3 regions of the Adlercreutzia equolifaciens DSM 19450 genome follow, and region 2 is predicted to be linked to each of the others. Evidence: predicted binding sites of a transcription regulator. Region 2 holds the regulator's gene; each other region holds the start of a gene.
The links. Region 2 encodes HrcA, which represses chaperone genes, less so after heat shock. Its sites were predicted from a motif close to TNTTAGCANNCNNNNNNNNNGNNTGCTAANA; they were not measured.

Region 1 (7,451 bases), 640 kb from region 2:
CGCCGAGCGCAAGGCCGCCGAGGAGGCGGAGCTGAAGAAGAAGGAAGAAGAGGAGCGCAAGGCCGCTGCCGAAGCCCGCAAGGCGGAGGCGGCCAAGAAGCGCGAGGAGGCGGCCGCCAAGCGGAAGGCCGAGGCGGAGGCCAAGAAGGCCGCCGAAGAGGCCAAGGCCGTGACCGAGGCCGCTGACGCTGGTGCCGCTGACGCCGGTGCTGCCGACGAGAAGAAGGAGGCGTAACGATGCCTATCGGACCGGCACGCATGCCGCTATTCGACCACCTCGGCGAGCTGCGCATGCGCCTCGTGCGCATCGTTGCCTGCCTCGCCGTGGCCGTGGTCGTGTTCTACATGGCCACCCCCACCATGGGCCAGTTCCTCCTCATGCCCATCGCGGAGTTTCTGCCCAACGTCGACGGCATGGCCTCGCTTCAGGCCATCGACCCCTTCGAGGCGTTCTCCGTGCGCTTCCAAATCTCGCTGTGGGCGGGCATTGTGGCCACGTCCCCCGTCATTCTGTGGCAGCTGCTCGCGTTCTTCCTGCCGGCGCTGAAGCCCAGCGAGCGCAAGTGGTTCATGCCCACCTTCGCCGCCGCCGTGGCCCTGTTCATCATCGGCACGGTGTTCTGCTATCTTGTCATCTTGAACCCGGCGTTCCAGTGGCTCACCGACCAGGCCCTGGGCCTCGGCTACGTGGCGCCGCGCATGAGCTCCTACATCGATATCATCATCAAGTTCGAGCTCGGCTTCGGCTTCGCCTTCGAGCTGCCGCTCATCGTGTTCTACCTCGTCATCTTCGACGTCATCCCTTACAAGAAGTTGCGCGGCAGCTGGCGGACGGTGTACGTGGTGCTCATGGTCATCTGCGCTGTGGTCACCCCCGACGCCTCGCCGGTCACCATGCTGCTGATGTTCGCCGCCATGATCATGCTCTACGAGGGCAGCCTGCTCATCGCGCGGGTGGTGCTGCGTCGGCGCATCAAGCGCCAGAACGAGGAGCTCGCCGCGGAAGAGGACGAGTAAGTGCACGAGCTGGGACTGATGACCGGCGTCATGGACGCCGCAGCGGAGGCGGCCCGGGAGGCCGGGGCCACGCGGCTGCTCGGCGTGAAGGTCTCCATCGGCGAGGCCACCGAGGCGGTGGAAGACGCGCTCGTGTTCGCCTTCGAGGCCCTGGCCGAGTCCGACCCATTCACCCAGGGTGCCAAGCTAGGCCTAACGATGATCCGCCCGCGCAGCGTCTGCCTGGAATGCGGCCACGAGTTCGAGCACGACCTTTACAACCGCTTCTGTCCCGTCTGCGACTCGTTCGCCACCGAGCTTCTGGCCGGACGCGAGCTGCAGATCGACTCCATCGAGGTGGATCTTCCCGAGGAGTAACGGCCACGCGTGTCGCCGGAATGACGCATGCCGGCAATCGGCCCGAAACAAAGCGCTGCCATACTCGTGGCAGCGCTTTTGCTATGCTGTCACCGTTCCAACCTGAGCGCAGCGAAGGGTCGCCCCTTGCGCCAACCCGAGAGGACGCCTATGAACCCCCAGCAGATGTACGAGGCCTGCACCGACGCTTTAGGCGCCTTCGTGCGCAGCGCCGGTTTCACCGACGTGGTCATCGGATTGTCCGGCGGCATGGATTCGACGCTCGTGGCCGTCATGGCGCACGACGCCTTGGGGGCCGACCATGTGCACGGGGTCATGCTGCCCGGCCCCTATTCCAGCGAGTCGTCCATCGACGACGCCGAGGCGCTCGCCGCCAACCTCGGCATCTCCAACATCACGGTGTCCATCTGCGAGCCCTTCGAGGCCTTCGAGGCGGTGCTCGCCCGGGCCTGCGGCGGGGCGCTCATCGGGCTGGCCGCCGAGAACACTCAGGCTCGCTGCCGCATGGTGTGCCTCATGGCGCTTTCGAACGCCCACGGCTGGCTCATGTTGAACACGGGCAACAAGTCCGAGGCGGCCATGGGGTACTCCACCCTTTACGGCGACACCGCCGGCGCCTTCGCGCCCTTGGGCGGCGTGTACAAGACCGACGTCTTCGCCATGGCCCGCTGGCGCAACCGCCGGGCCGTGGAGGAGGGAGCGTGCGGCCCCATTCCCGTGAACGTGTTCGTGAAACCGCCGAGCGCGGAGCTCGCGCCCGATCAGGAGGACGAGAAGTCCTTAGGGGTCGATTACGCCACGCTGGATCGAATTCTCATCGCCTATGTGGAAGAGGGGAGGGACGCGGCGGCCATCGTCGCCGAGAGCGGCCTGAGCCGCGATTTGGTGGACTACGTCATCGCCCGCACCGACGCCAACGCCTTCAAACGCGCATTGGAGCCTCCGTACCCTGACGCGTCGTTCTACGGCGCTCCCGCGTCCCGTTAGCGAAGCTGCGTCCCGCTGGCGATCCCGCGTCCCGCTGGCGAACGAGCCCCGTCTGGTGCCGGCGTTGTTCAACAGGCTCGTTTCATACACCCCACGGTGTATGGCGCGCGGCGGCGCAGTCGTTTACCATAGCGGTCATGGATAAGATCTTCCGAAATACCCCGAAGCTTACGGCCACCGACTGGCTCATCGACGCCGTCATCGCGGCGGGGGCCTTCGGGTTCTGCTGCCTGCAGCTCACCGTGGCCGTGAACCTGCTCATTCCCGATGAGTTCATGCGCCGGCTCATGGGCATCCAGGCCATGGTGCCCTCGGGCCTCTCGCTTCTGGCCATCGCGCTCACTACGCTGCCTCTCGTGCTGCGGCGCAAGTTCCCCTGGGCCGTGTTCGTGTGGTGCCTGGTCAGCTGGGGCCTGCTTCAAGCGGAGCTGAACGGCATCGCCCTGTCCGTGGCGGGCCCCCTCATCGCGCTGTTCACGCTGGCGTCTGCGCGCTCGCGGGCCGAGGCGGCCATCGCGTGCGCGGTCATGTGCCTGGTGCTGCTCGTTGCCCCGGCGCCCCCGGAGCAGTCGCGCATCTTAACGCAGCTCACCGTGCTCCAGAACATGGCGCTGGCCCTGGCGGCCGCCTTCGCCGGCTATGCCCTCCACGAGCACCAGGAACGCACGCGCGCCATCGAGGAGCGCGCGGTCGCCGCCGAGCGCAGCCGCGAGGCCGAGGCGCGTCGCCGGGTGGAGGCCGAGCGCGTCTCCATCGCTCGGGAGGTGCACGACATCACGGCCCATTCGCTGTCGGCCGTGAGCATCCAAGCCGCTGCTGCCGAGCGCTTGGTCGATCGCGATCCGGCGGCGGCCAAAGAGGCCATCGCCGAGGTGCGCCGCACCGCCAAAGGCGCCCTGGAGGAGATTCGCGCCATGATCGGCGTGCTGCGCGCGGGGGAGGGGCCGGCCGAGACGACGCCCACCCAGGGCACCGACCGCATGGGCGATTTGGTGTCCTATTTGGAAGGCGCCGACATCGAGGTCACGCTGGACGAGACCGCCTACGACCGCGCCTGCGTGCCGGCGTTCATCGACGTGGCCCTCTTCGGCATCGCGCGCGAGGCAGCTACGAATATCGTGCGCCACGCCGGGGCGCGCCGTGCGACGCTGGCACTGTCCACGAAACGGGAGGGCTTCGCCGAGCTTGTCGTCGACGACGACGGGAAGGGGCTCGCTGCCCCGGCCGCCGCGGCCGGTCACCACGGCCTGCTCGGCATGCGCGAGCGCGCGCGGCTTCTGCAGGGCACGTTCTCCGCGTCCCCAAGCCCGCTCGGCGGCGTGCGCATCGCCGTGAGCGTTCCCCTCAGCCAGAAGGAGGAGACCCATGAGTGAGGCCGATCCCATCCGCGTGCTCGTCGTGGACGACCAGGATCTCGTGCGCGGCGGCTTCAAGGCCATTCTCGGCACCTACGAGGGCATCGAGATCGTCGGCGAGGCCCGAAACGGGGCCGATGCGGTACAGGAGGCCCAGCGCCTCAAGCCGGACGTGGTGCTCATGGACATCCGCATGCCCGAAATGAACGGCATCGAGGCCACCCGCGCCATCACATCGAATCCTCTGCTCGCAAAAACCCGGGTGCTCGTGCTCACCACCTTCGACGTGGACGAGTACGTTTACGATGCTCTGGGCGCCGGGGCGAGCGGCTTTTTGCTGAAGGACGCCGACCCCGACGAGATCGTGGCGGCCATTCGCGTCGTGGCCCGAGGCGACGCGCTCATCCAGCCCTCGGTGATGCGCCGGCTCGTGGAGACTTTCGTGGCCGCGCGCCCGCGGGGCGGCTGGGGCGCCGCCGATGTGGCCGAGGCTCGCCGCGCCGCGCTGACGAGCCTCACCGACCGCGAGCGCGAGATTCTCGTGCTGGTGGCCCGGGGCCTTTCCAACGACGAGATCGCCGAGGAGCTGTTCATCTCGCCGGCCACGGTGAAGACGCATCTGGCCCGCGTCATGGCTAAGACCGATGCTCACGACCGCGCCCAGCTTGTCGTCTTCGCCTACGAGACGGGTTTGGTGACGCCTGCCCCCTAGGGAGACTGTTCACCTGCACAAATTCCAACTTGGAAAGTAATCCCTGATCAAGATTATAATCACAGGAAACTTGAGTGAAAAAAACTCAAGTTTTTCTCCGTCCCCTCTTGCATTCCTTCCCGTAGCTGTTATGATGCGTAACTGTTTAGCACTCGTTGCTACCGAGTGCTAGCACTTAACCTAACCGAGTGGTTAAATTGGAAGTTGCGCGAAGGCGCTACAACAACCATTGAAAGGACGGCAAGCTATGAATTTGAAGCCTCTGGGCGACCGCGTCATCCTGAAGCAGGACGAGGCCGAGGTTACCACCGCCTCCGGACTGTTCCTGGCCTCCGATGCCAAGGAGAAGCCCCAGACCGGTACCATCATCGCCGTGGGCGAGGGCAAGATGGACAAGGACGGCAAGCTGCTTCCTATGCCTGTTAAGGTCGGCGACAAGGTCATCTACGGTAAGTTCGGCGGCACCGAGGTGACGCTGGACGGCGAGAACGTGCTTATCCTGCGCGCCGACGACATTTACGCCGTGGTTGAATAAATAATTATTTATTCAACCACGCCCGACGGCTTTCCGTGGCGGCCGCCTCGCGCTTCAGAACCTGCGGTCTTTCGCACACAGCGCGAAGGCTGCTTAGCTCAAGACCGCAGAACCTTCAGCACGATGCGACTCACCACGAAAAGCCTGCTGTTTCCCTTGTTGATTTTTAAGAATAGATAGAACACGAAAGGAACGCGAACTTATGGCTAAGGAAATCAAGTTCGATACCGATGCCCGCTCCGGCCTGGCCGCGGGCGTCTCCAAGCTGGCCGACGCCGTCAAGGTGACGCTTGGCCCCAAGGGCCGCTACGTTGCCCTGGAGAAGTCCTACGGCGCCCCGCTCATCACCAACGACGGCGTGACCGTTGCCAAAGAGGTCGAGCTGGAGAACCCGGTGGAGAACATGGGCGCCCAGCTGGTGCGCGAGGTGGCCGTGAAGACCAACGACGTGGCCGGCGACGGCACCACTACCGCCACGCTTCTCGCCGACGTCATCGTCTCCGAGGGCCTGAAGAACGTGACCGCCGGCGCCGACGCGCTCGGCATCCGCCGCGGCATCGAGAAGGCTACCGACGCCATCGTGGCCGCCATCAAGGCCGACGCCACCCCGGTGTCCACCAAGGAGCAGATCGCCAACGTCGGTCGCATCTCCGCCGGCGACGCCGCCATCGGTGACAAGATCGCCGAGGCCATGGACGCCGTGGGCAACGACGGCGCCATCTCCGTGGAGGAGTCCCAGACCATCTTCGGCATCGACATGGACATCGTCGAGGGCATGCAGTACGAGCGCGGCTACATCTCCCCCTACATGGCCACCGACATGGAGAAGATGGAAGCGGTGCTGAAGGATCCCTTCATCCTGCTGACCGACATGAAGATCAACTCCATCCAGGACATGGTTCCGCTGCTGGAGGAAGTCATGCGCGCCCAGCGCCCGCTGTTCATCGTGGCTGAGGACGTCGAGGGCGAGGCCCTGTCCACCATCCTTCTGAACCGCCTGCGCGGCACCCTGAATGTCGTGGCCATCAAGGCCCCCGGCTTCGGCGACCGCCGCAAGCGCATCCTCGAGGACATCGCCGTGGTCACCGGTGCCCAGGTCATCGACAAGGACTTCGGCATGACCATGGCCGACGCCACTATGGAGATGCTCGGCACCGCCAAGACCGTGAAGGTCACCAAGGACACCGCCCTTATCGTGGACGGCGCCGGTAAGAAGGAGGACATCGAGAACCGCATCCAGATCATCCGCGCTGAGCTCGAGCGCGTCGATTCCGACTTCGACCGCGAGAAGGCCCAGGAGCGTCTGGCGAAGCTCTCCGGCGGCGTTGCCGTGCTGAAGGTGGGTGCTGCCACCGAGTCCGAGCTGAAGGAGAAGAAGTCCCGCATCGAGGACGCCCTGCAGGCGACCCGCGCGGCCGTGGAAGAGGGCATCGTCGCCGGCGGCGGCGTGGCGCTCGTGGACGCCATCGGCGCCCTGGACGCCGTCAAGGCCGATGACAAGGACGAGGAAGTCGGCATCGACATCATCCGCAAGGCCATTGAGGCCCCGATGCGCGCCATCGCCCAGAACGCTGGCTTCGAGGGCTCCGTCGTGGTGGAGAAGGTCAAGAGCCTGCCGAAGGGCGAGGGCCTGAACTGCGCCAACGGCGAGTACGGCAACATGATCGAGATGGGCGTGAACGACCCGGTGAAGGTGACCCGCACGGCGCTGCAGTCCGCGGCCTCCGTGGCGGCCCTCATCCTCATCACCGAGGCCACCATCAACGAGATCCCCAAGGAGGGTCCCGATCTGAGCGCTCTGGCTGCCGGCATGCAGGGCGGCGGCGGAATGTACTAGGCCCCAAGCAAGGAAAACTTGCACGTGGCTTAACCGCACAACCAACTAAATCGCAGAAGGGCGCCTCATCAGGGCGCCCTTTCTGTTGTGCGCAGGTTTTTGCTGTGCATCTTGGAAATCGTGCTTTTTTGGATCGCTCAGCTTGGAAAATGTGCTTTTTTGTTTTCGGGTAACACCCATTTTGACCTGGTAAAACTCAAGAAATACCAGGTCAAACCCCTATTCAAAAAAAGCACATTCTCCAAGCTGAGCTAACAGCCAATTCGCGGTCACATCCTTTTCTATGGGCGTTTTCGGCAGTCGTTCCCAAGAGGGGCGCGATCTCCTAAGATAGTGCGATACGCGAAAATGGCCCCGAAGCCCAAGGAGGTTTCCGTGGAATTGTTGGAAGAGCGCATTCGCCGCGATGGCGTGGTGAAGGCGGGCGGTGTGCTGAAGGTGGACGCCTTCTTGAACCACCAGATGGACATCGAGCTGTTCTCCCAGATGGCCGAGGAATGGAAGCGCCTGTTCGCGGGCAAGCCCATTAACAAGATCCTCACCATCGAGGCCTCGGGCATCGGCATCGCCGCCGTGGTGGCGCATCATTTCGGCGTGCCCGTGGTGTTCGCGAAGAAGACCCAGTCCATCAACCTGGACGGCACGATGTAT
Region 2 (7,451 bases):
CACCATGGAGGCGAACCCCGAAAGTCTCACGGCACCCATGGTGCGGGATATTTGGGCGCTCGGGGTGAACCGGCTTTCCATCGGGGTGCAGTCCTTCGACGATGAGGTGCTGCGCATCCTGGGCCGCGCCCACGACGCCGAGGCTGCCCGGGCGGCGGTGCGCGCGGCCCAGGAGCGCTTCAAGAACGTATCGGTGGATCTGATGTGCGGCATTCCCGGGCAGAGCGCTGAGTCCTTCGCGGAAAGCGTGCGGGAGGCGGTGGCGCTCGGCGCGAACCATGTGTCGGTGTACCCGCTGACCATCGAGCCGCACACCCCCTTCGATGCCGCTATCATGCGGGGAGAGATGCCCGAGCCCGACGAGGACGTGGAAGCAGCGGCCATGGAAGAGGCGCGACTCATCCTCGAGGACGCGGGTTTTCACCGCTACGAGGTGGCGAGCTACGCGAGGCCCGGCTTCGAGAGCCGCCACAACACCGCCTACTGGACGGGGAAGCCCTACCTGGGGCTGGGGCGCTCGGCCGTCACCATGACCCAGAACGCCGAGCGTCGCATGCGGGTGCAGGACGGACAGGTGGTGGACGATCTGGACGCGCGGCAGATGGCCGCCGAGGACCTCATGCTAGGCATGCGCATGGCCCGCGGCGTCTCCGACGAGCACCTGTCCCGGGCGGCGGCGATTATCGACGGCGATGCGGCGAGCAGCTCGGTCCTCGTCGCCTTCGACGAGCTGTCCGACCTGGGCCTCGTCGAACACGCGGACGGCCGTTGGCGCCCCACCGACGCCGGCTGGCTCTGCGGCAACGAGCTCTACGGCCGCCTCCTCGACCTTGCCCCGTAAGCCAACCCATCATCCCTGCTTCGCATACCACCACCTTCGTAGGGGGCGACCTTGGTCGCCCCTCTTCAACGCCGAAAATCTTTCTTGCTCGGGAGGGCGGCGCAAGCACCGCCCCTACGGAATCGCTCCCGAAGGGCCGCCTTCCACCTGTGCTTGTGTGTCGCTTGCGTCGAGATGGGCGCTTCCATTAGCACTCTCGCCTTGCGGTTGCTAAAATGGCGTCAACAACGGAAGGTTCCGCGCCCGGCGCGCGGGACGGTACGGGAAGGCGAGAGGAGCGGATATGCTGTCGGAGCGACGCCAGAGAGTGCTGCGCGCGCTGATCGAGGACTACATCGAGTACGCGCTGCCCGTCGGTTCGCGCACCCTGACCGAGCGGCACCGCCTAGGCGTGAGCCCCGCCACGGTGCGCAACGACCTCTCTGCCCTGGAAGACGCCGGCTTCATCCAGCAGCCGCACACCTCAGCCGGGCGCGTGCCCACCGACGCCGGTTACCGCACCTTCGTCGACGAGCTGCTCTCGTCGGGATTGGCCGAGGAGGAGCGCCCACACCAGGCCATGGTCGACGAGCTGCGCGCCTCGGCCTCGGAGCTGGACGCGCTCATGGAGCGCACCTCGGCGGCCCTCGCGCGGCTCACCAACTGCCTGTCCATTGTCATGGCGCCCTCGGTGCTCGCGGGCCGCATTCGCCAGATCACGCTGGTGTCGCTTTCGTCCTGGCAGGCCATCGTCATCGTGGTGGCCGAGGACGGCCAGGTGGTCAACCGCACGGTCACCTTCGCCGACGAGGTCTCCGCCGACGAGCTGGCAAGTGCCCAGAACCTGCTGAACCGGGTGCTCGCCGGACACTCGGCCCGCGACGTGCGCCGCTCCATGGACGCCGGCACGGTGGAGGCCCTCAGCGACCCGCTCGTGCAGCTCATCATCGACGAGGTCATAGAATGCTTGGGCGAGTCCGAAAGCGCTCGCGCCCACAGCCTTGGCGTCTCGGCGCTTCTGCGCCAGCCGGAGTTCAGCGATTCGAAGGCCCTGCTGCCGGTCATAGAAGTGCTGGAGGACGACCGCGTGCTGCTGAGCACCTTCGACGAGGCCGCCGCGGAAGGGGGCCCGGTCATGGTGCGCATCGGGCACGAGAACCCCGCCTCGGAGCTGGCCGGCGTCTCCATCGTGGCCTGCCCCTACGGTCGCGGCGAGTCCGAGGGCGTCGTCGCCGTCATCGGTCCCACCCGCATGAACTACGAGCGCGCCATCCGCGCCGTCCGCGCCGCCCAGTGCGCGCTGCACGGCGAGTAGCCGCGCGTTACCAAGAACACAGAAGAGCGAACGAAGAAAGGCAAGATTCACCTATCATGGCCGCAACTAAGGACCTCTACGAAATCCTCGGCGTCTCCCGCGACGCCTCCGAAGCCGAGATCAAGAAAGCATTTCGCCACAGGGCGCGGGAGCTGCACCCGGACGTGAACAAGGCACCGGATGCCGAAGACCAGTTCAAGGAGCTGAACGAGGCCTACGACGTGCTGTCCGACCCCCAGAAGAAGGCCCAGTACGACCGCTTTGGCACGATTCCCGGCGCGGCGAGCGGCGGCGGCCCCTACGGCGGCGTCGGCATCGATTTCGAGGACCTGTTCGGTGGCGGCTTCGGCGGCATGGGCGACATCTTCTCCACCTTCTTCGGCGGCGCGGCCGCAGGCGGACGCCAGGTGCGCAAGGACGGCCGCGACATGGGCGTGGGCATCCGCATCACGCTGAAAGAGGCGGCGACCGGCGAGAAGAAGGAGATCGTTTACGACCGCCTGGCGCCGTGCCCCGATTGCGACGGCACGGGTCTGGGCGAGGACGGCAAGGAAGTGACCTGCGAGGAGTGCCACGGCACCGGGCGCGTCGTCACCGTGCAGCACACCTTCTTGGGCGACATGCAATCGGCGAGCACCTGTCCCGCCTGCCACGGCACCGGCACGGTCATCGACAACCCGTGTCCCGAGTGCGAGGGTCAGGGCCGCGTGCCCGACCGCCAGCGCGTCTCGGTGGAGATTCCCAAGGGCATTCGCGACGGCCAGCAGCTGCGCATCCACGGCTTCGGCGAGGCGGGCATGCAGGGTGCGCCGGCCGGCGACCTCATCGTCACCGTGCGCATCGCCCCCGACGAGTTCTTCGAGCGCGACGGCGACAACCTGCACTGCAAGCTCGTGGTTCCCATGGTGCAGGCGGCGCTCGGCGCCGATATCGAAATCGACGGCATCTACGAGGACGAGAAGGTCACGGTTGCCATCCCCGAGGGCTGCCAGAACGACCAGATCGTGCGCGTGAAGAGCTTCGGCATGCCGCGCCTGAAAAGCGATGCCCGTGGCGACTTGTTCGCGCATATCGCCGTGGAGGTGCCGAGGAAGCTCTCCAAGCGCGAGCGTGAACTTCTGGAAGAGCTGGCGGCGGAGATGGGCGAGGACGTGAACGAGGAGAAGCGTTCGCCCTTGCAGAAGCTCCGCGACATTTTCGAATAAGGCCGCCGATCATGTCGCTGCCGCGCTTCTTCCTGGAAAACCAAGTGCTCGCTGCCGAAACGGAGGCAGTGTTCCCGCTGCGCCTTGAGGCCGACGACGCGAAGCACGCGCGGGTGCTCCGGCTGACGACGGGGGAGCACATCGCGGTGATCGACGCCGACCAGGATTACTTCGAATGCGAGATCGTCGATTTTGCGGACGAGTTGCCCCTCGTTTCCATTGCGCGCCATGAAGACGCGAGCGAGGCCGGCCCGCAGGTGATTCTGCTGCAGGGCCTGGCCAAGGGCGACAAGATGGAGACTGTCATCCGCCATGCCACCGAGGTAGGCGTGGCGGCCTTCGTTCCCCTTACCTGCGCCCGCTCCATCGTGAAGCTGGACGCAAAGAAGGCGGCTGCGAAGACGGAGCGGTGGCGGGCCATCGCCAAAAGCGCGGCCATGCAATCGGGGCAGGCCCGGGTGCCGGAGGTCGCCGAGCCCGTCTCCGTGCGCGAGGCGGCCGCGATGCTCGACCAGGCGACGGCCGTGCTCGTGTGCTGGGAAGAGGCGCCCGGGACGGCGAGCCTGCGCGAGGCCGTGCAGGACGCGCTCCTCGCGACGTGCACGCCGGCAGCCGACGCCCGCATCGCCGTGGTCGTGGGCCCTGAGGGGGGCCTCGCCGAGGAGGAGGTGCAGCTTCTTCTCGGCTGCAACGGCCGCGCGCGCCTCGTGACGCTGGGCCCGTCCATCCTGCGTACCGAAACAGCCGGCATCGTGGCCCCGGCCCTCGTGCTCTACGAGCTGGGCGGCATGGGCAACGCATGAAGTTCTCCATCATCAATCTGGGCTGCAAAGTGAACCGCGTGGAGGCCGACGGCTTCGAGCGGCTGCTCGGCGAGCGCGGGGGTGCTCCTGTGGCAGAATCTGCGGCTGACCTCATCATCGTAAACACCTGCACGGTCACCGGCGAAGCCGAGAAGAAGACCCGCAAGGCCGTCCGTCGTGCACTCTCTGCTAACGAGGGCGCGCAGGTCATCGTCACCGGTTGCGCCGCCGCCATTGACCCCGATTGGTTCCAAGCTATCGATTCCCGCGTGCGCGTCGTCCCCAAAGCGGAGATGACCCTCTTCCTAGAAGAAGCGCTGCCTGCGCTTCAGGATGCTCCGCGTCACCTCGGCCGCGACGCCGACGACCCCTCCTCGTGTCATCCTGAGCGCAGCGTCGCAGGTGCTAAGTCGAAGGATCTCGCGGCATTTGGGGGCCGCACGCGCATCGGCGTTAAAGTGCAGGACGGCTGCGACAACGCCTGCACTTACTGCATCGTGCACGTGGCTCGCGGCCGCGCGACGAGTCGGCCGGCCGACGAAGTGGTGGCCGAGGCCGTGGCGCTCGCGGAATCCGGCGTCCGCGAGATCGTGCTCACCGGCATCAACCTGGGCTCCTACGACGATGGTGGAGCAGATCTGGCCGACCTTTGCCGCCGCCTGCTTGCGGCTACGGCCGACCTGCACGGGCCGGACGAGCCTCCCTGTCGCTTCCGCATCGGCTCCATTGAGCCCATGGACGTGACCGGCGAGTTCGTCTCGCTCCTTGCCGAGGCCGACGGCCGCATCTGCCGCCATCTGCACCTTCCTTTGCAGTCTGGATCCTCCCGGGTCCTGCGCGAGATGGCGCGCCCCTACGACGCTCACGAGTTCCGCCAGCTGGCCGACTACCTGCGCGCCAGCGTCCCCTCCATCGCGCTGACCACCGACATCATCGTGGGTTTCCCCGGCGAGACCGATGAGGACTTCCAGGACACCTGCGAGCTCGTCCGCCACGTCGGCTTCTCGAAGATCCACGTGTTTCCCTATTCCAAGCGCGAGGGAACGCCCGCGGCCGCCCGCGCCGACCAGGTGCCCCCGGAGGCGAAGTCCGCCCGGGCCGCCTGCTTGCGTGCGCTTTCCGATGAGCTCGCCGCCGCCGACCGCGCCTCCCGCGCCGGCACCATCGAGCTGGCCCTCGTGGAAACCCCCGAAGTAGCCACCACCGAAAGCTACCACGAGGTAGCTGCCCCTGCGGGCGCAGACGCGGGATCGCTTGTGCCAGTACATTTACGGTAATTGCTGGATCTTCGGAAGTTGTTGTGCGACAAGGGGAGAGGGTGAAGCATTATGTCGTTGCGCTCTTCTCTGCTAACTGACATCGCTGTTTCTGCATGAGATTTACGGCTATGAGCGTCTCGGCGGAATGCGGTGCTTCACGGTCGTGTCTCAAGCTTTGGGAAATGCCTGATCAGTGCTTTGACTTACTTCAGTACGTGCGCAACTTCGCGAAATCCGCACCCCCGAGACGCTCATAACCGTCAATCTCATGCAAACCGAAGGGGTTCGTCGACCGAAGCATAGCTGGGAAGTTCTACGGTGTTCGCCCAAAGCGTCAAGTTTGTTTGAGAGGGAACGCCAAGAGAAGTTTTGGAGCAGGCGCACAACACGGCGCGCAACATAGGGTACAATGGCTACCATGACTGATTTGATGCAGACAACGCTCACGGCGCCCGGCGGGGTGGATATGGCCCTCGTCGTCGGCGCCTCCGACGAGATCCTCCACGTGCTGGAGGAGTCCTTCGACGCTCGGCTCACCGTGCGGGGCGATCGCATCGTCATCGAGGGGAACGCCGTGGAGGTGCAGCAGCTCACCGCGCTGTTCGCCGACCTGTTCAAAACGGTGGAGGAAGGGCAGGCCCCCGATACCGACTCGGTGCGCCGTTCCGTCGAGCTGCTCCGCCAGGCGGAGTTCGCCCCCGCCGCCCTGCGCGACGATGTGCTGCTCACCTTCAGGGGCCGGGCCATCCGACCGAAGACCGCCGGCCAGAAGCACTACGTCGACGCCATCCGCGACAACACGGTCACCTTCGCCATAGGGCCGGCCGGCACGGGAAAGACCTACCTGGCCATGGCCATGGCGGTGGCGGCCCTGAAGCGCAAGGAGGTCGGCCGCATCGTGCTGTCGCGCCCGATCGTCGAGGCCGGCGAAAACCTCGGCTTTCTGCCGGGCACGCTCTTCGAGAAGGTGGATCCCTACATCCGGCCGCTCTACGACGCGCTGTACTCCATGTTCGATCAGGAGCGGACGAATGCCCTCATCGAGAACGGCACCATCGAGATCGCTCCTCTCGCCTTCATGCGCGGGCGCACGTTAAATGACGCCTTCATTATCTTGGACGAGGCCCAGAACACCACGCCCGAGCAGATGAAGATGGCGCTCACGCGCTTGGGGTTCGGCTCGAAAATCGTCGTCACCGGCGACATCTCTCAAATCGATCTGCCCCGCGGGGAGAGCGGCCTTGTGCAGGTGCGCTCCGTCCTCGAGGGCATCGACGACATCGCGTTCTGCGATCTTTCCGGCAAAGACGTCGTGCGCCACTCCCTGGTGGCGACCATCGTGGCCGCCTACGAGCGCGCGGCGGGAAAGGCAAGATAGCCCATGGAAATCCTCATCACCTACGGACATCGCGAGGAGGATCTCGCCTCCCTTCCCATTCGCGACCTGGCCCTGTTCGTGCTCGAGCGCGAGGGGAAGCCCATCAACACGGAGGTCTCCATCAGCTTTGTGGACGATACGGCCATGGCCGAGCTGAACGAGCGCTTCCGCGGCATGGAAGGACCCACCGACGTGCTCTCCTTCGAATGCGACAACATCGACGACGACATCACCGCCGCCGATGGGCCGAGCTGCCCGGTCTACGAGCTGGGCGACATCATCATCGCGCCCGACGTGGCCGCGCGTCAGAGCACCGAGTTCGGCAACTCCTTCGAGCAGGAAGTGTCGCTGCTCATCGTGCACGGGCTTCTGCACCTGTGCGGCTACGATCACATCGTGGACGAGGAGGCCGAGGTCATGGAGGCCCGCGAGCGCGAGCTGCTCACGGCCTGGACCGAGCGCGACCTGCCCGCTGTCTCCGAGAACCGCTGAGCGCTTGAGGGGCAGCCCGTTGGCCGACGACGATAAGATGAGATCGCTCGTGCGCAGAGCGGGGGAGAGCCGCCGTTGCGGGGAGGGGCGCTTCCCGCTCGCGTGCGCCTTCCGCTGCGCGGCCGCCGGCATCGCCTACGCCTTCCGCTCCCAACGCAACCTGAAGATCCAGGTGGTTC
Region 3 (7,451 bases), 850 kb from region 2:
AACAACTTGAAGAGCGTGAGTTATCCTGATTTCATCAGCTGGTTCTCCGATGCGGTGGCTGAGGAGTGTAACCGACACGACTATCTCCTAGAGAGCGATCGACTGAGCGAGTTCGACAAGGACGCATTCGGCCAACTTGCCTCAGGTCGTGCCGAGATAGGTCAGCTGGGACGCTCGCTACTAAGGCTGACGATACTTTTGCAGCAACACTATGGGCAGTCGGTGGTCGTGCTCATCGACGAGTACGATGCGCCCGTAATGGCTGCCCATGAGAGCGGCTGCTACGATGAGGTGGTGTCGTTCCTCAAGCGCTGGCTTACGGGTGCCCTCAAGAGCAACGATGCGCTGGCCTTCGCCGTACTGACGGGCGTGCAGCGCATATCCAAGGAGTCGATCTTCTCCGACCTGAACAACTTGCAAGTCGATACGCCTCTGAACGTCGCCTCCGATGAGCGCTTCGGGTTCACACAAGCAGAAGTAGAGGCGCTTGCCGAGTATGTGGGAAGCGCGAGCAGTGTGTCTCAGGCGCGCGAGTGGTACGACGGTTACCGCTTCGGCGACGTCGACGTATATAATCCGTGGAGCGTTCTCAATTACTTCGGTAACGGTTGCGCGCCCGATGTCTATTGGGGCAACACGTCATCGAACTCGGTGCTGGGCGGTCTTGTTTCGGGCGCCGATGATAAGATGCTGAAGCGTCTCTACGCGCTTGCGGAGCCCGACGGCGCCGTGCGAGCGCCCCTGGATACCCGCGTCGTGTTCTCCGACTTGGCGGTGGCACCGCAGGCGGTATGGTCGATGCTGTACCTTGCCGGGTATCTCACGACTGACGATACGGCCCTGCCGGGCGATGTCGACCGCCTGCGTCCTCTGCGCATACCCAATCGCGAGGTCGCCAAGCTCTATGCCTCTGAGATCACCGGTCGCTTCGCCCAGGTTGCCGGCGGCCGCGACGCGCTCGACGACCTGCACAGAGCGCTCGTGTCGGGCGATGCCGTTGCTTTCGCCGAGGAATTGGAAAGCGTGCTTTTGAATTGCGCGAGCTTCCACGACCTTGTTTCCGAGAACAGCTATCACATGCTCATGATGGGCCTTCTGTTCAACGTGCCCGGCTATAGCGCCCCCGTCTCGAATCGCGAAGCGGGGCGCGGACGCTTCGACGTGCAGCTGACTCCGGCGGATCCCGCTCGCAACCCGCTGATCACTTTTGAGCTGAAGCATGCCGAGCAGCCGACCGATTTGGAACTGGCGGCACGCCAAGCGCTGGCGCAAATTGACGAGCGCGCCTACGACGCCGCCGCGGAAGCGGCCGGCTCGATCCGCTACGGCATCGCCTTCGCCGGCAAATCAGCGGCCGTAGCCTGTGAAGTCGTTTGAAGAGCTGCCTGCTGATTAGGGAGGAGCTGCGGCAATGCAGAAAATGGCGCAAAGTTCCCTTTTCGAACTCGGCGATGTGATTGTGACGGAGCCGGCTGAGGGCGTTTACGGTGTCGCAGTGGTGTTGCGGCTTCATGAGCCCGAGGAAGGGTTTCTCCCCATGTGCGATATTGGGGTGACGCCGTTTGCTTTCGATCACTGTCCCCATATGGATGAAATAGACTTCAGGCGGCCGGATCTATTTCGACGTTTCAGGAAACTTGATTATTGCGAGAAAGACGATTCGTACGAAGGCACCGTTGAGCGGATAACGGTGGGTACTTATACCCGTCGAAACAAGGCGGGATTCAAGGTTATTGGGCGCATCGATCCGAAGTACGATCTAGAAAAACCGCTGCCGAAGGCCATAGGTCTTTGCGGAGACGTGTCTCGGATGTTGGGGATGGAGATCGCTTTTTCTGATAGGTCTAAAGTGTTTCCAGAAGGTCTATGGGACGATGCTCGGGCGCAGGCTTTTTCGGCCTCCTATCGCTCGCGCATGGATGACTTGATGGTAGACTGGAACGGGGGCGTCGACGAAAGAAACGTCAAACGTATTGCGGCGCGCGAGGGATGCTCCCTCGCCGATGCCCGACGAATTGATATTGCTCAGTACAGCAGGGCTCGATCTTCGCGATTTGCGCAAATGGCCCAATGTGTTTTCGATAATGTCATTCGCTTGAGCGACCCCTTCAAGTTCTGTTCCTATCGTATTATCTTCTGCTGCGAGCAAAGTGTCGAAGAGTGCAGAGCCCCGCTTCTTTGCGATAAAATCCTTGAGGTTTGGGTGCCGTTCAATCCATTCAGCGTATTTCCTCTTCCTAACCACGAGCGTAAAGTGGCGATATTGGACATGGTGCTGTCGGGGTTGGAAATACTGGAGAGCGTCGGATACCCTGTGCGATTTGTTCAAGAGGGATGCCGCAGGTTCGCGGAGGCGGGATTGCCTGATGATGTGATTTGGCTACAAAAAATGTCGCGGAAGAGAAAGCGCGCTCAGGTGAAGGTGCATTATACGACCGATGATCTGGTCGTTAATTTGTCGGTGTTTAGCAAAGATGGGGCGCTTTTGAAGAGCGAGGATGTTGTAACTGGCTTGCCACGTGCCTCCTGGGGGCTTCCGTACGAATACGTGGGATCCCTAAAATGGAAAGACGAGTCGGCGGTAGTTCTGAGCGCAAGATCGGGCTTCTCGTATGAGATGGCTCTGGATGAGGCCGAGATCAAGGTTCGCTAGTTGAAATGATTCTTGCGGGCTTCGCGCTGGGCATCGATGGCGAACTTGATGAAGTGATATTGCACACACTGTGTGCAATATTGTCCAATGAGACGAAGAGGGTTGGCAAAGTTTCAGCTTTAAATATTGCAACAGGCTGTTGCAAATGTCTTGTGAGTGCGTGAAACGAGCTACTCTATCAAAATGAGGTTTTAATTTTGATAGAGTATGTCTATACTTTTCCTATCAAAATGAAAACCTAATTTTGATAGGAACAGCTATGGAGCTCATCGACTTCTCGATATATCCTGCGAGCGACGTGCAATACGGCGGCTCGGAGCGCAAGGAAGCGATTCTGGTGCCGAACGGCGGTGGTCGCCCCTGCGAATATATGCTGAAGTTCCGCAAGCGCACCCCCTTCGGCATGCGGAACAACCATCTTTCGGAATATCTGGGCTCGCGCATCTTCGAGGTCTTGGGGTATCCAACCCAGAAGGTGTTTCTCGGATTGCGCCACGGTGAGGAAGTAGTTGCCTGCAAGAGCTTCGTGGCCGATGGGAAGCAGTTCGTCCCCTTCAACGATGTGGGGGAGAGCACCCTGGACGAGGACAAGGAATCCTACCAGTACGACTACGAGGACATCATGCGCATGCTGCGCGACAACTCAAAGCTCACCGACGTTGCCGAAACGATCTCGATGTTCTGGGAGATGTTCATCGTGGACGCCCTGCTGGGCAATTTCGATCGCCACGGCATGAACTGGGGCTTCATCAAGCGGGACAATGCGTATGCGCTGGCGCCCGTTTTCGACAACGGATCCTGCCTCTTCCCCAATATGACCGACGAGGACGAGATGGCTTCCATTGTGACATCTCCCGAGGAGACGGCCAAGCGCGTGTACGGATTCCCTCTGTCGCAGATTAAGCTGCGGGGAAGGAAGAGCTCCTATTACGAGGTGATAAACAGCCTCGCTTTCCCCGAGTGCAACCGCGCCCTCGAGGAGGTCATGGGCCGTATTCAGCTGGAACGTATCGAGGCGCTTGTGGGCGAAATGCCAATCAGCGAGTGTCATCGTGCGTTCTATCGTCACATGATTCAAGCTCGCTACCATGGCATCCTGGAATCGTCCTGGGCTTCGCTCGGAAGGAGGTTTCTGTGAGAGAGTCGGTTACTGCCGCCCAGCTCTGCCTTGACGGTCGCGGCGGCTTTACCTACGTGGTGGCGCTGATGCGCTACATCATGAGGGAGGACGAAACCTTCCGCTACGAGCTGGAACCGAACTACGAGGTGATCGACCTGCTGGATTCCTCGGATTTCCAGGGTATTCCCGGGTTCGATTTGTCGGTGCGCAAGACGTGCTACGAGCGCGATAACCGCACGCCCACCCTTATTGCCGACCGCGCGCCCATGGCCAATCGTGAGGACCTTTGGTCGTTGCTGGATGAATGCGGGATGGACTATTGGGATCCCCTCGAATGGCTCGTCCGCTCCCCCCGGCGCTATATCGGCGACAAGCTGTACTTCCGCGCAGTGCCCGAAGGTGCCCCTGGTGTCCTGGGGATGGAGGAGGCTGTTGCGTCTGCGGCGAACTCGCCCCAGGCCGTTGGCTCGGTACTTGCTGCCCTGTGCGCCGGCGATGCCGTGGAATGCGAGGGCGAGCCCTTGGGCGGCGCCGAGCGGAAGGTTCTCTACGAGAGCTTCATGCTGCTGCATGAGAAGGCGTCACGGGGGAGGCGGGCCGAGACGAGAGGCGGAGGGCCTGCGGCTCGCCCGGGGCGCCGACGGAAGCCCGTCGACGAGCTGATGCTCCGCGAGGCCATTGCCCGTTACCGCGCCCACGAGTGGACCGCTGCGAAGGCGGCCGAGAGCATCGGGGTAGGCGAGGCCACCTTCTACCGTCGCATAGCCGAGTGGGAACAGCAGGAAGGCTGATGCTTTCAGGGTCTCGTCCGATCAAACTTAAAGAAAACTTGATAGGTATTGACTTAGGTTTCCTTCTGCGTAGAATGTGGTGTTAGCACTCAGTAAGGGAGACTGCTAACGCTTTTGTCGCCGCCGGTCAACGACTGACGTACAGACCGAACGCACCGCGAGACACCGCCGGCGCGCGACCTACACTGGGGCAGTTATGTGTCTTCCGCCTCTAGGAAAGAAGGACAAAACCTATGCGCAAGTTCAAGACAGAGAGCAAAAAGCTGCTCGACCTCATGATCAACTCCATTTACACCAATCGCGAGATCTTCCTGCGCGAGCTTATCTCCAACGCGTCGGACGCGGTGGACAAGCTGTACTTTCGCAGCCTCACCGACCCGTCTGTGGCCGTGGGCCGCGACGACTTGGCCATCACGGTGGGCTACAACAGCGACGAGCGCACGGTCACAGTGTCCGACAACGGCATCGGCATGACCAAGGACGAGCTGGACAAGAACCTCGGCACCATCGCCCATTCCGACTCTTTCGAATTCAAGGCCGCCCAGGCCGAGGCTGCTGCCGAAAGCGAGCCCGGCGAGGCGAAGGGACTCGACGACCTCACCGATGTGGACATCATCGGCCAGTTCGGCGTCGGCTTCTACTCCGCCTTCATGGTGGGCAAGAAGGTGCGCGTCGTCTCCCGCGCCATCGGAAGCGGCGAGGCCTGGGCCTGGGAGTCCGACGGCATCGACGGCTACGACATCAAGCCGGCCGAGCGCGCCGAGCATGGCACCGACGTCATCGTGTACCTGAAGGACGACACCGCCGACGAGTCCTTCGGCACCTTCGCCAGCGAGCACGGGCTCACGCAGCTCATCAAGCGCTACAGCAACTACGTGCGCTATCCTATCAAGATGGAAGTGACAAAGAGCCGCAAGGTGGAGGCCCCCGAGCCGGCCGAGGGCGACCAGCCGGCCGCGCCGCAGTGGGAGAGCTACACCGAGGTGGAGACCATCAACTCCATGATCCCAATTTGGAAGCGCAAGAAGTCCGAGGTCTCCCAGGAGGAGTACGACGAGTTCTACAAGACCGACTTCCACGACTTCGAAAACCCGGCCCGCACCATCTCCGTGCATGCTGAGGGGTCGCTGAACTACGATGCGCTTATGTTCGTGCCGAGCCGCGCGCCGTGGGACATGTACTCGAAGGACTACAAGCGCGGGCTCGCCCTGTACTCCTCCAACGTGCTCATCATGGACAAGTGCGAGGAGCTTCTGCCCGACTACTTCGGCTTCGTGCGCGGCGTGGTTGATTCCTCCGACCTCACGCTGAACATCTCCCGCGAGACGCTGCAGCACAACGGCCAACTGCGCGCCATTGCCCGGCGTCTCGAGAAGAAGATCAAGGCCGACCTGGCGAATATGCGCGACGACGATCGTGAGGCCTACGAGGAGTTCTTCAAGCAGTTCGGCCGTACGCTGAAGTTCGGTATCTACCAGAGCTACGGCATGGCGAAGGACACGCTTGCCGACCTGCTTCTGTTCTACTCCGCTAAGCAGCAGAAGATGATCACCCTGGACGAGTATCTGGCCGATGCGCCGGCCGGAGCCGACTCCATCTTCTTCGCGGCAGGCGACTCGCTGGAGCGCCTGGCCGCCATGCCGCTCGTGACCACGGTTTTGGCCAAGGGCTACGACGTGCTGCTGTGCGACCAGGACGTGGACGAGTTCTGCATGATGGCCATGGGCACCTACGGCGAGCACGCGGTGGACGGCGACGAGGAGAACAAGCAGCCCTACTTCATCAAGAACGTGGGCTCCGAGGACCTGGGCCTTACCACCGATGAGGAGAAGAAGGAGGCCGAGGAGGCCACCGAGTCCAATGCCGAGCTGTTCGGCATTATGCAGGAGGCGCTTGACGGCAAGGTGGAGCGCGTCGTCGTTTCCACCCGCCTCACCGATGCGCCGGCCGTGGTCACGAGCGAGGGCGGCATGTCGCTGGCCATGGTGCAGGTGCTGAAGAGCCAGCCGGGCACTGACGAGTTGCCCGAGATGCACCTGGTGCTGGAAGTGAACGCCAAGCACCCGGTGTTCGCCACGCTGCAAGCGGCTCATGAGGCCGGCGACGACGAAAAGGTGCGCACCTATGCGGGCCTTCTGTTCGATCAGGCACTCCTCGTGGAGGGCATTCTGCCCGACAACCCGCTCGCCTTCGCCCAGGCTGTCGCTGAGCTGATGAAGTAGGCCCAGCCTGCCAACCAGTGGTGCACGCCGGCGCGGAAGTGCCCTCGAGCCGCCGAATTAAGCAAACCCGAGAACCCCTTCTCTCTCCTGGAAAGGATCGCCAAGCGCGATCCTTTCCCGTGTTTTTCGGCAAATATTGCGATTGTTAGCAGAAAGGGCAGTGCCCGAGAGGTTCGCTCAGCAGGGTAAAGGGATAAAATGACAATAAAATAATGAGTATTGTATAATTCACTTACCTTACGAGTAAGAAGAGTGGGAGCAGCGCAGGGATTTAGTTCCTCGAGGTGCTAACAATCGAAATATTTGGCAAAAAACAGGAAGGCAAATCGCCTAGGCGTGGATCCTAGCGCATGTGCGCTTTTCAAGCAGAAAAAAGATGCCCCATGAGGCGGCCATGAGAACGAGGCCGATGGCGTCGAAGGCGATGAACAGGTCGATGCTGCTGGCCAGCAGGTCGTGGCCGGCGGGCAGGGTGGCACGGATGAGCGACTCTCCGACGAGCCCTACGACTTGCTGAGCCAGTACGACGCTGGCGAGGGTGCGGTGGCGCTCGGGGCGCCAAATGACGAGTGGGTAGGTGCAGTTCCACATGAGGAAGGCGATACCGATGCCCTGAGTGGCCACGCGACCTGGCACGCCACCGAGCTCGTAGGCGCCCATGTAGG

Region 1: the regulator HrcA is predicted to act here: its motif matches at 4,572-4,602, upstream of AEQU_RS08065 (co-chaperone GroES).
Region 3: the regulator HrcA is predicted to act here: its motif matches at 4,645-4,675, upstream of htpG (molecular chaperone HtpG).

The regions. Positions count from the first base shown of each region.
Region 1 is NC_022567.1:2,027,922-2,035,372, reverse strand. It holds gene AEQU_RS08095 (twin-arginine translocase TatA/TatE family subunit) at 1-235, shown strand, start outside; gene tatC (twin-arginine translocase subunit TatC) at 238-1,017, shown strand; gene AEQU_RS08085 (hydrogenase maturation nickel metallochaperone HypA/HybF) at 1,018-1,374, shown strand; gene nadE (NAD(+) synthase) at 1,525-2,361, shown strand; gene AEQU_RS08075 (sensor histidine kinase) at 2,499-3,734, shown strand; gene AEQU_RS08070 (response regulator) at 3,727-4,428, shown strand; gene AEQU_RS08065 (co-chaperone GroES) at 4,676-4,963, shown strand; gene groL (chaperonin GroEL) at 5,166-6,800, shown strand; gene AEQU_RS08055 (xanthine phosphoribosyltransferase) at 7,176-7,451, shown strand, end outside.
Region 2 is NC_022567.1:1,383,368-1,390,818, reverse strand. It holds gene hemW (radical SAM family heme chaperone HemW) at 1-841, shown strand, start outside; gene hrcA (heat-inducible transcriptional repressor HrcA) at 1,125-2,135, shown strand; gene dnaJ (molecular chaperone DnaJ) at 2,192-3,340, shown strand; gene AEQU_RS05495 (RsmE family RNA methyltransferase) at 3,352-4,143, shown strand; gene mtaB (tRNA (N(6)-L-threonylcarbamoyladenosine(37)-C(2))-methylthiotransferase MtaB) at 4,140-5,420, shown strand; gene AEQU_RS05485 (PhoH family protein) at 5,821-6,780, shown strand; gene ybeY (rRNA maturation RNase YbeY) at 6,784-7,272, shown strand; gene AEQU_RS05475 (diacylglycerol kinase family protein) at 7,292-7,451, shown strand, end outside.
Region 3 is NC_022567.1:532,964-540,414, forward strand. It holds gene AEQU_RS01845 (AAA family ATPase) at 1-1,377, shown strand, start outside; gene AEQU_RS01850 (hypothetical protein) at 1,412-2,653, shown strand; gene AEQU_RS01855 (HipA domain-containing protein) at 2,913-3,791, shown strand; gene AEQU_RS01860 (hypothetical protein) at 3,788-4,564, shown strand; gene htpG (molecular chaperone HtpG) at 4,798-6,786, shown strand; gene AEQU_RS01870 (hypothetical protein) at 7,117-7,451, opposite strand, start outside.